2 regions of the Micromonospora robiginosa genome follow, and region 1 is predicted to be linked to the other one. Evidence: riboswitches for the same ligand, from Rfam matches in the RefSeq annotation. Region 1 holds a riboswitch; the other holds the start of a gene.
The links. A riboswitch is a leader RNA that binds a small molecule or an ion and turns the genes downstream of it on or off. The one in region 1 is predicted to bind S-adenosylmethionine.
Positions count from the first base shown of each region.

Region 1 (5,377 bases):
CGGGCCGACTCACGGCCCGACTCGTACGCGCGGCGGAGCCGTCCGCGCATCCGCTCGAAGCGGCTCAAGCGCACCTCCCGCAAAGCTGGTCCACCCACGTCACAGGGGGGACAGAATACGTCCGACCGCCCCACCGTAGGGCGGTCCCGCCACACATTGCCCCGTCGCCGCACCCGGCAACCACGACGGAACCGGGCGTGCGGCACGCGGTAGCGTCTTCGCGTGACCGCCGACCAGAGTCTCGACACCGGGCTGCCCATCCGCCTGCTGCACGACCGCGTGCTGGTGCGTACCGAGGGCGCCGAGGGGGAACGCCGCTCCACCGCCGGCATCGTGATCCCGGCGACCGCGGCGGTCGGCAAGCGCCTGGCCTGGGCCACCGCGGTGGGCGTCGGGCCGCACGTCCGCTCGATCGTCGCCGGGGACCGGGTGCTCTTCGACCCGGACGACCGCTCCGAGGTCGAGCTGCACGGCCGGGCGTACGTGCTGCTGCGCGAGCGCGACGTGCACGCGGTGGCGGCGGAGCGGGTGGAGAGCAGCGAGACCGGCTCGACCGGGCTCTACCTCTGACGGCCGCCCCCGCGCCGGCGCCGTTTGCGGCGCTGCCGGGCGGGAAGCCCAGGCACCTCAGCGCGCCCTGGGGAGGGACCATGCCGATCGTGATCAAGAGGATTCTCGCCTGGGGGTTCCTCGCGTTCCTGATCTACTTCATGGCGTTCCGGCCGGACGGCGCGGCGCAGCTTTTCCGGGGCATCGGCGCAGCGCTGATGGCCATCGCCCAGGGGCTCGGCGACTTCCTCACCGGCCTGATGTCCTGACCGCTCAGCCGTGCGGGTGCCACGGGTGCGGGGCGTGACCGACCGGCGGGGGCGGCGGGGCCAGCACCACCGGGATCGGCACCACCGGCTCGTCCGGCGCCTCGACCGTGCGCCGGGACCCGTCCGGGAACCGCAGGTGGTAGCGCTGACCGTCCCAGACCCCGACCGGCGCCTGCGGGTCCCGACCGACGAAGAACGACCGGTACGCGGCGATCGAGTCCAGCAGCTCCCGTTCCTCCCGTGCCGTCCGGTCCCGCTCGGCGGGCTTGCGGTCCAGCCCCCGGCGCATGCCGTCGCGCAGCAGCGCCAGCCGGGTGGCGGCGAACTGGTAGCCGCGCATCGCCTTCACCCCGCCGTCGCCGGCCACCCGGCGGGCCCAGGCGCGGGCCGCGTGCCGCCGGCCCAGGCTGCCCAGCGCCGCCACCTCGGGTGGGGTGAGCCAGCCCGCCCGGACGTAGTCGGGCAGCGTGCGCTCGGTGAGCCGGCCCTCCCAGGCGCGCAGGCCGACGGCCAGCCCCACCATGCCGAAGAAGATCGGCACCATCACGCCGATGTAGCCGTAGAGCGCGATCACCGGCTGCCCGGTGATCTGCGCCAGCGACGGGATCAGGTTCCAGGTGCCGTGCAGCATCATGGCCAGCAGCAGGCCGGCGAGCGGGGCGAGGATCCGCACCCGCCGGTCGGCGGTACGCGCGGCGACGCCCAGCCCGACGCCGGTCATCGAGGTGAACAGCGGGTGGGCGAAGCCGAACAGCAGGATCCGCACGATGAAGATCGCGATCACCTGCTGCGCGCCGGTCGCCGGGCCGTACTCCTCGACGCCGGTGCGGTAGCCGTAGCCGCCCAGGTAGAGGATGTTCTCCACCATGGCGAAGCCGACCGCGGAGAGCCCGCAGTAGACCAGGCCGTCGGTGACCCCGGAGAACTCCCGGCGCCGGAAGATCAGCAGCAGGATCGGGCCGGCCGCCTTGGTCAGTTCCTCGATGAACGGCGCGACCAGCACCGCGGTCAGCGCGGCGGGCAGCCCCCAGTCCTTGAAAAGCCGCGCGCCCGTCTCGTTGACCAGCAGCGAGATGGCCGTGGAGACGAAGGCGCCCCAGGCGAAGCAGAAGATCAGGTATTTCAGCGGCTCGGGCTCGTAGCGGTCGAGCCAGAGGAAGCAGGACACCAGCACCGGCACCGGCAGGATCGCCGCGATCACGCCGACCAGCAGCGCCTCGGCGCCCAGGCTCTCGCCCAGCGTGAACACCATGAACAGGGCGCCGGCCGCGATCAGCAGCACCACCCCGGCCAGCGCCAGGAAGCGCCGCCAGCCGAGCCGGCGCAGCGGCATCCGCGGCGACGGCGCCCCGGGCGGCGGGACGGCGGGCGCGGACGGCGGCGGCAGTGCTCCGCCGGGCGGGGTGACGGCCATGCGGTCAGCGTAGTCACCCGCGCCCCACTGTTCCGGCCGCATCACGACGGCTATGCTCCGGACAGGTCACGAGCGCCAGCGTCAAGCCCCGGCTTGCTGGCCGGCAACCCTCGTCAGTTCGCGGTGGGGTGCCCCGGGTGATGACCGGGCCCAGCGCCGCCACGCGTGCTGGGCAAGCGCGGACCCCGTCACCCACACCCGGGGTCCCGGTGCCCCGGGAGGCTTCGCCATGACCGTCACCCTCGTACCCGCCCTGCCCACGCTGCCCGTGCCGGCCCGGCCGGACCCGCTCGGCGTGCTCGGCGTACCGGGTGAGATCAACCTGGACCACGCCGCCAGCGCGCCGTGCGCGCGGGCCGCGGCGGACGCGGTGGCCGAACTGCTGCCCTGGTACGCGAGCGTGCACCGCGGCGCGGGCGCGCTGTCGCGGCGCTGCACGCTCGCCTACGAGCGGGCCCGGCAGGCGGTCGGGGACTTCCTCGGCGCCCGTCCCACCGACCACGTGATCTTCACCCGGAACACCACCGACGCGGTGAACCTGCTGGCCCGGGCGTTGCCGGCCGGCACCACGGTGGTCACGTTCGGCGGGGAGCACCACGCCAACCTGCTGCCCTGGCCGCGCGGCTCGGTGCGGCTGCCGGTGCCGGACAGCCCGGCCGGGGCGGTCCGGTCCCTCGACGCGGCGCTGGGCGAGCTGGCCCGCGACGCCCGGCCCGGCCTGCCGGTGCTGGTCGCCGTCACCGGGGCGAGCAATGTGACCGGCGAGTGCTGGCCGGCGGCCGAGCTGGCCCGGGTGGCCCACCGGTACGGCGCGCGGATCCTGGTGGACGCCGCCCAGCTCGCCCCGCACGCCCCGGTCGACGTGACCGCGTCGGACCTGGACTACGTGGCGCTCTCCGGCCACAAGCTGTACGCGCCGTTCGGCGCGGGCGTACTGGTCGGGCGCGCCGACTGGCTGGACGCGGCCCCGCCGTACCTGCCCGGCGGCGGCGCCACCGCGCACGTCGGCGCGGCCACCCACGACGTCCGGTGGACGACCGGACCGGCCCGGCACGAGGGCGGCACCCCGAACCTGCTCGGCGCGGTGGCGCTCGCGGCGGTCGGCGCGGCGCTCGACGCGGCGGACCGGGCCGCGCTGCACGCCGAGGAGCAGGCGTTGCTGGCCCGGCTGCGCACCGGCCTGGCCGCGCTGCCGGACGTGGTGGAGCTGCGCGCGTTCGGCCCGGACGCGCCCCGGGTGGGCATCGTCAGCTTCGTGGTGGCCGGGCGGGACTCCGCCGAGGTGGCCGCGCACCTGGCCCGGCGTCGGATCGGCGTCCGGGACGGCCTGTTCTGCGCCCACCCGCTGACCCGCCGCCTGCTCACCGAGGCCGCCGCCCGGTCCGGCCGCACCGACCTGCCCCCGACCGCGCTGCGCGCCAGCATCGGCCTGGGCACCACCGCCGGTGAGGTCGACGCCCTCCTGACCGCCCTGGCCACCCTCCCCGGTTGACCGCCGACGGTCAGCCGACCGGCGGGGCGGTGGGCGCTTGGGGCGCCTCGTCGGTCTGCTGGTCGTTGCCGTGGAACGCCTGGCGGACCAGGCGGTTCGCCTCCTCCTGCTCGATGCCGGAGGCCACCATCAGGTCGCTGGCGGCGGTCCGCACCTGCGCGATCACCACGCTGCCGGAGAAGCCCACCCCCTCGGCGTACGCCCGGCTGGCCTCGCTGACCGCGCGCAACGTCCGTTCGCGGGCCTGCTGCGGCTCCTCCCCGGCGGCGAACTCGTGCCGGAGCAGGCGTACCGACTCGGCGAGGTGGGCGATCGCGTCCGGCATCGGCTCGGGGATCTCCTCCTCGTCCTCGATCATGGTGACCGAGCGGCGGATCAGCGTGCCGCTGTTGCGCATCGCCCGGTCGATCGGCTCGGCCGCCTCCGCGTAGTGGGTCAGCTCGCTGCGCCGGTGCCAGCGGGCCGGCGAGATGGTGATGGTCTCCTTGGCGCCCTCGATCGCCTCGCTGAGCGCGGCCAGCTCCTCCTTGTTCTCCCGGAGCCGGAACAGCGCCCGCTGGGCCGCGCCCCGGTCCCGGTTGCGCAGCGCCTCGGCGCAGGCGTCGAGCTGTTCGGCGAGCAGGTCCAGCGCCGGCCGGGCGGCCCGGTTGATCACCCGTAGCGGGTTGAGCGGCAGCAACAGGGCGGTGACGATCAACGCGATGCTGCCGCCGAGGAACGCGTCGACGAAGCGCGGGAACTCCAGGTTCTGGGTGGACGGGCTGAGCGTCACGATCAGCACCGCGGTGGCCGCCGCCTGGATCACGATGGCGACGCTCGCCCCGGCGAAGATGGTCAGCAGGATCGCCGAGGTCACCACCAGCGCGAGCTGCCAGGCGCCGGTGCCGAGGAAGTAGATCAGCACGTCGCCGACCAGGACGCCGACCGCCACCCCGATGATCAGCTCGACGGTGCGCCGGAATCGTTGCCCGACCGACGCGGCCAGCGTGCCCACCGCGGAGATCGGCGCGAAGACCGGCTGCGGGTTGTGCAGCAGCCGGTGCGAGACCAGGTAGGCCAGGCCGGCCGCGAGCCCGGCCTGCAACGCCAGCCCGAACGCGGTGCGGACCCGGTGCAGCCGGTCGTGCAGGGTGGCCTTGCCCTTGTCGCGCAGCTCGTCCACGGCGGCGGCGATCCGCGGCCCGTCCAGGTCGGCCAGCCCCTCGCGCGAGGTCATCCGCCGCAGGAGCGGCGGTCGTCGGTCCCGGGCCATGGCGGGTACTACCCGTCCCGCCCCGGGTGAATCCTCGCCCCGGCGCCCGGATCGGGCAGACTGCACCGGATGGACGAGCTGACGGCGCGGTGGGAGCGGGCGGCGCGGGCGGCCGGCGCGACCGACCCGGACGGCGTACGGCGGGCCGGGGACCGGCTGCTGGCCGGGTGGCGGGAGCCGCACCGGCGCCACCACACCGTGGACCACCTGCGGGCGGTGCTCGACGTGGTCGACGCGTACGTCGGTTGGGCCCGCCGCCCCGACCTGGTCCGGCTCGCGGCGTGGGGCCACGACGCGGTCTACGACCCGCGCGCCGGCGGCGACGCCAACGAGCGGGCCAGCGCCGACCTGACCGGGGCGCTGCTCACCGCCGCCGGGCTGCCGGCCGCGCCGGTCGACGA
Region 1 is NZ_CP059322.2:5,927,557-5,932,933, reverse strand. It holds gene H1D33_RS26470 (AI-2E family transporter) at 1-68, opposite strand, end outside; gene H1D33_RS26465 (GroES family chaperonin) at 223-570, shown strand; gene H1D33_RS26460 (hypothetical protein) at 651-818, shown strand; gene H1D33_RS26455 (PrsW family intramembrane metalloprotease) at 823-2,274, opposite strand; SAM riboswitch class IV at 2,297-2,417, shown strand; gene H1D33_RS26450 (aminotransferase class V-fold PLP-dependent enzyme) at 2,462-3,724, shown strand; gene H1D33_RS26445 (FUSC family protein) at 3,735-4,976, opposite strand; gene H1D33_RS26440 (HD domain-containing protein) at 5,046-5,377, shown strand, end outside.

Region 2 (5,377 bases), 2.5 Mb from region 1:
CTCGTTGCCGGCCCGGGTCACCCACTCGACCCGGTGGATGCCGCGTTCCCGGACCGCCCAGTCGACGACGATCCGGGCGGCCCGGGTGACCAGGCCCTGACCCTGGGCGTCCGCCTCCAGCCAGCAGCCGGCTTCGCACACCCCGCGGGCGGTGCTCAGCGACACCAGGAGTACTCCCCCGACGAGCGTGCCGCCCTGCCAGATGCCCCAGATCCCGCCGTCGTCGCGGGCCCACCGGTCGGCGTACGCCTGGAGGACCCGGCGGGCCGACTCGGCGTCGGTGGCCACGAACGACGCGCCGACCCAGGGCGCGATGTGCTCCCGGCAGCGGTCGAGGTTGGCGAGGAACTCGTCGGCGTGCCAGGGCTGCAACGGTCGCAGCTCGGCGTCGTCGGTCAGGGCGATCGCGAACATCCGTGCAACCTACCGGCCCGGGGTGCCGTCGCGCCCGCGGATTCCGCCGCTCAGGGCCGCATCTCGTACGCCCCGGCGAGGTCGGCGACCCGCTGCCACACCCGGGCCGTGCGGTCGGCGTCGACCACCGGACGCCGGACGTGGGCGAGCGCCCAGGCGGCCTGCTCGTCGGTGCTGGCCGGCTTGCCGTGCAGCTCGGTGGCGTAGCCGGAGAAGTCGCGTACCAGCAGGTCGAAGATCTCGTCCAGCAGGTCCGTGTCGAGGCCGGTGGACCCGGCCTGTTCCAGGATGAGCTGGCCGTAGACGACGAGCGCGAAGAGCTGGCCGATGGTGAGCAGGAAGTCCAGGTCGCGCTGCTGTGTCTCGTCCGGGGCGTGCGCGGCGAGCAGCGCGACCAGGCCGTCGGCCTGCTCCCGGAACCGGGCCACGTTGGGCAGGTGGGCGTGCGCGTCGTAGGCGGCGCGCCAGTCGTGGAAGCGGATCGCGCCGAGGCCGCGGGCCGGGCCCTGCCGGAACAGGAACTCGTCGTCGGCCGGGTCGCGCCGGGCCGGCACCGTCGGGTAGGACTGCGGCCGGAACAGGTAGTTCGGCATGAACTTGAGGATCAGGGCCAGGTTGACGTGCACCGTGCCCTCCAGCTTCGGCAGGCCGCGGATGTCCTTGGCGGCCTTGTCGAAGTAGGTGTCGGCCTCGAAGCCCTTGGCGGCGATGACGTCCCAGAGCAGGTCGACCACCTTCTCGCCCTCGGTGGTGACCTTCATCTTGGTCATCGGGTTGAACAGCAGGTAGCGGCGGTCGTCCGGGCCGGCCGAGCGGAAGTAGTCGACCGCCCGGTCGCTGAACAGCTTCATCGCCACCAGGCGGGCGTACGCGTCGGTCAGCTCGCGGCGCACGTGCGGGAAGTCGGTGACCCGCCGGCCGTAGAGCATCCGGCCGTGGGCGTGGGTGACCGCCTCGTACATGGCGTGCTCGCAGATGCCGATGGACGCGGTGCAGAGGTTGAACTTGCCGACGTTGACGGTGTTGAGCGCGGCGTCGAACGCGGCCGGGCCGGTGTGCAGCACGTCCTCGGCGCGCACCGGGTAGTCCTCCAGCCGGAACTCGGAGACGTACATCTGGGCGTTGACCACGTTGCGGACCAGCCGGTAGGCCGGGTGGCGGCTGTCGGCGGCGAAGAACACGTACCCCTCGGGGCCGTCGACGTCGGCGCGCCGGCCGAAGACCGAGACGAGGCCGGCGACGTTGCCGTTGCCGATGTAGTACTTGCCGCCGGTGGCCCGGAAGCCGCCCTCGCCGTCTGGGGTGAGCAGCATGTCGGTGGCGTAGATGTCGGCGCCGTGCGCGCGTTCGGAGAGGCCGAACGCCATCACGTGCCCCTGGTCGAGCAGTTCGGCGGCGCGGGCGCGGGCGGCGGGGTTGCCGCTCTGCCAGACCGGGCCGAGGCCGAGCACGGTGACCTGCCAGGTGTACCAGTAGCCGAGGCCGTAGAAGCCGAGGATCTCGCTGAGCGCCGCGTTGCGGGCGGTGTCCCAGCGCTTGTCCTTGTCGTCCGCGCCGTCGGCGGCCGGGGTGAGGAAGGTGGCGAAGAGACCTTCGCGGGCGGCGAAGTCGAGGAAGTCGGCGTACCACTCGCGCGCGTGGTAGCTGTCGACCAGGGCGCGCTTGCCGCGGGTCTCGAACCAGTCGATCGTGGCGCGCAGCAGCCGCCGCGAGGTCTCGTCGAGGTCGGCGGGGTCATAGCGGTGCGGGTGGAACAGCAGCGGGTCGCTCACGCGGAGGGCCTTTCCGGGTCGGGGTCGAGGTGGCGGAGGGTGGTCAGGACGTCGTCCAGCCAGGCCAGCACCATCCGTTCGTACGCGATGCCGCCGCGCAGCACGACGTGCTGGAGCGCCGCGCGGGCGTCGGGTGCGGCGGGGTCGCCGAAGTCGCGGCGCTCGCCGGCCAGGTAGCCGGCGAGGACGCTCTGGTGGTCGGCGCGGTAGCGCTCGACCTCGGCGACCAGGGTGGCGCGGCCGGCCGCGTCGTCGAACGCGGCGCCGCGGATCTTGACGGCGAGTTCGTGCCGGACCGCCTCCGGGCGCACCGGCGCGTGCAGCCAGTCGACGAGCGCGGCCCGGCCGGCCGGGGTGACCGACCAGATCTTCTTGTCCGGCAGGTTCTCCTGGCCGACCTCGACGCCGGTGATCCGGTCGTCCTCGGCCATCTGCCGCAGCACGCGGTAGATCTGCTGGTGGGTGGCGGTCCAGAAGCGGCCGATCGAGCGGTCGAAGCGCCGGGCCAGCTCGTAGCCGGAGGCGGGCTGCTCCAGCAGCGAGACGAGGATGGCGTGCTCCAGCGACATGCCGGTCATCTTGCTATGCACTTTGTTGCATAGCAAGCCCCGATCCGATCGAGGTAAGGGCCGGTCGTGACCGTGGTCATAACGGCTGGACGGCCGGCGTCCCGGTGCTGCTAGCCTTCTCGGCAGGTCATGAGCGCCAGCGTCAAGCCCCGGCTCGCTGGCCGGCAACCCTCCACCACGGTGGGGTGCTCCGGGTGAGGACCAGGCGCCGGCAGCCGTCGGCGCAAGCGTGGCCTGGCACCCAGGTCAGCACCGACGACCAGGGAGAACCATGTTCGCGCCACCCCCCGCACCGTCCCGCCCCGCGCTGGTCAGGCGTCGCCACGTCGACCTGATGCGGGTGTGCAGCGACCGCTGTCGCGTCGCGCGCTGAGCGAGCGTTCCGCCCCCTTTCCCGATCCACCCTCCCGGCTCCGCCGTGCCCCGGCGCCGCCGGCACCGGCACGCGTCCCGCGTGTCCGTCCACTCTGGAGAGACATCGTGCGTATCCGTACCGCCCTGACCCGCGTCGCCGCGCTCGGCGCCGCGGCCGTGCTCGCCGCCACCGCGCTGACCGCCTGCGGCGGTGGGGCCGACGACGCGGCCGACAACCCGTACGGCCTGCTGCGGCCCGGCGTGATCCGGGCCGGCACGCTCACCGACGCCCCGCCGAACGTCTACCTGAAGAACGGGAAGTTCACCGGCTTCGACAACGACCTGCTCACCGCCGTCGCCGGCAAGGTCGGCCTCAAGGTCGAGTTCGTCGGCACCGACTTCTCCGCCCTGCTCTCCCAGGTCGACAACCGCACGTTCGACGTCGGCAGCTCGTCGATCACGGTCACCGAGGCACGGAAGAAGACGGTGGACTTCGGCAACGGCTACGACTTCGGCTACTTCGGCCTGGACGTGCCGACCGGCTCCTCGATCACCGGCTTCGACCAGCTCGCCGGCAAGCGGGTGGTGGTCGTCCAGGGCACCGTGCAGGACGACTTCGCCACGAGGCAGAACCTGGACCCGGTGCGGGTGCCCGACTACAACGGCGCGGTCAACCAGCTCAAGGCCGGCACCGCCGACGCCTGGATCGCCCCGGCCGAGATCGGCGACAAGTCCGCCGCCGACAGCAAGGGCCGGATCACGGTGGCGGCGAAGCAGCTCAGCCCGGCCCCGACCGCGTACGCGGTGGCGAGGGGCAACGACAGGCTGCGCGAGGCGCTGGACAAGGGCCTCGACCAGGTGATCGCGGACGGCACCTGGAGCCGCCTGCAGGCGCGGTACTACCCGGGCCGGCCGATCCCGGCCGACTTCACCCCGGGCAGCGGCACGGTTCCGGTCCCCTCGCCGTCGGCCGGCTCCTGAGCCGGCAGCCGGGACCGAGCAGAGCGGACGGAGGAACGATGGATCCCCTGCGCACCCTCTGGGAGACCTTCTTCGACGGTGACTCGATGCGCGAGGCGCTGCCCGAGATGCTGACCGTCGGGTTGCCCAACACGCTGATCCTGGCCACCTCCGCCGCCCTGCTCGGCTCGGTGCTGGGCATGCTGCTGGCGGTCGCCGGCATCTCGCGTACCCGATGGTTGCGTTGGCCGGCCCGGGTCTACACCGACGTGTTCCGCGGCCTGCCGGCCGCGGCGACCATCCTGCTCATCGGCGTCGGCCTGGCGCCGCTGGGCATGCGGGTGTGGGGGCCGAACCCCTACCCGCTGGGTGTGCTGGCGCTGTCGCTGATCGCCGCCGCCTACCTGGGCGAGATCTTCCGCGCCGGCATCCTCAGCGTGGAAGCCGCCCAGTTGGAGGGCGCCCGGGCGCTCGGCTTCTCCTGGGGCGAGGCGATGCGCCTGGTGGTCATCCCGCAGGGCGTGCGCCGGGTGCTGCCCGCCTGGGTCAACCAGCTCATCGCGTTGATCAAGGACTCCAGCCTGGTCTACTTCCTCGGCCTGCTGGCCAGCCAGCGGGAGCTGTTCCGGATCGGCCAGGACTACGCGGCGAACACCGGCAACCAGTCCGCGCTGCTGCTGGCCGGCCTGTTCTACCTGGTGCTGACCGTGCCGCTGACGCACGCGGTCAACTGGCTGGACCGGCGGTTGCGGCAGGGCCGCCCGAGCGCGCCGCCCGAGCCCGAACCCGAACCGGCGCCGGCCGGCGTCACCCCGACCGGAGGGAACCCGCGATGACCACGACCACCGCCGGCTCGGTCAGCCTCGCCGTACGCGACGTGCACCTGGCCTTCGGCGCGCACCGGGTGCTGCGCGGCGCCGACCTGGACGTCGCCCGGGGCGGCACGGCCTGCGTGATCGGGCCGTCCGGCTCCGGCAAGTCCACCCTGTTGCGCACGATCAACCGGCTGATCGAGCCGGACCGGGGCGACGTGCTGCTGGACGGGCGCAGCGTGCTGCGCGACGACCCGGACGCGTTGCGGCAGCGGATCGGCATGGTGTTCCAGCAGTTCAACCTCTTCCCGCACCTGAGCGTGCTGCGCAACGTCACGCTCGCGCTGCGCAGGCTGAAGAAGCTCGACGAGGACGAGGCGGTGACGCTCGCCCGCGCCCAGCTCGACCTGGTCGGGCTGGCCGCGAAGGCGGACGCCCGGCCGGCGCAGCTCTCCGGCGGCCAGCAGCAACGCGTCGCCATCGCGCGGGCGCTGGC
Region 2 is NZ_CP059322.2:1,683,239-1,688,615, reverse strand. It holds gene H1D33_RS07330 (GNAT family N-acetyltransferase) at 1-414, opposite strand, end outside; gene H1D33_RS07325 (acyl-CoA dehydrogenase family protein) at 465-2,186, opposite strand; gene H1D33_RS07320 (PadR family transcriptional regulator) at 2,183-2,755, opposite strand; SAM riboswitch class IV at 2,881-2,991, shown strand; gene H1D33_RS07315 (ABC transporter substrate-binding protein) at 3,236-4,090, shown strand; gene H1D33_RS07310 (amino acid ABC transporter permease) at 4,129-4,905, shown strand; gene H1D33_RS07305 (amino acid ABC transporter ATP-binding protein) at 4,902-5,377, shown strand, end outside.
Region 2: another riboswitch for S-adenosylmethionine. It lies ahead of H1D33_RS07315 (ABC transporter substrate-binding protein); the one in region 1 lies ahead of H1D33_RS26450 (aminotransferase class V-fold PLP-dependent enzyme).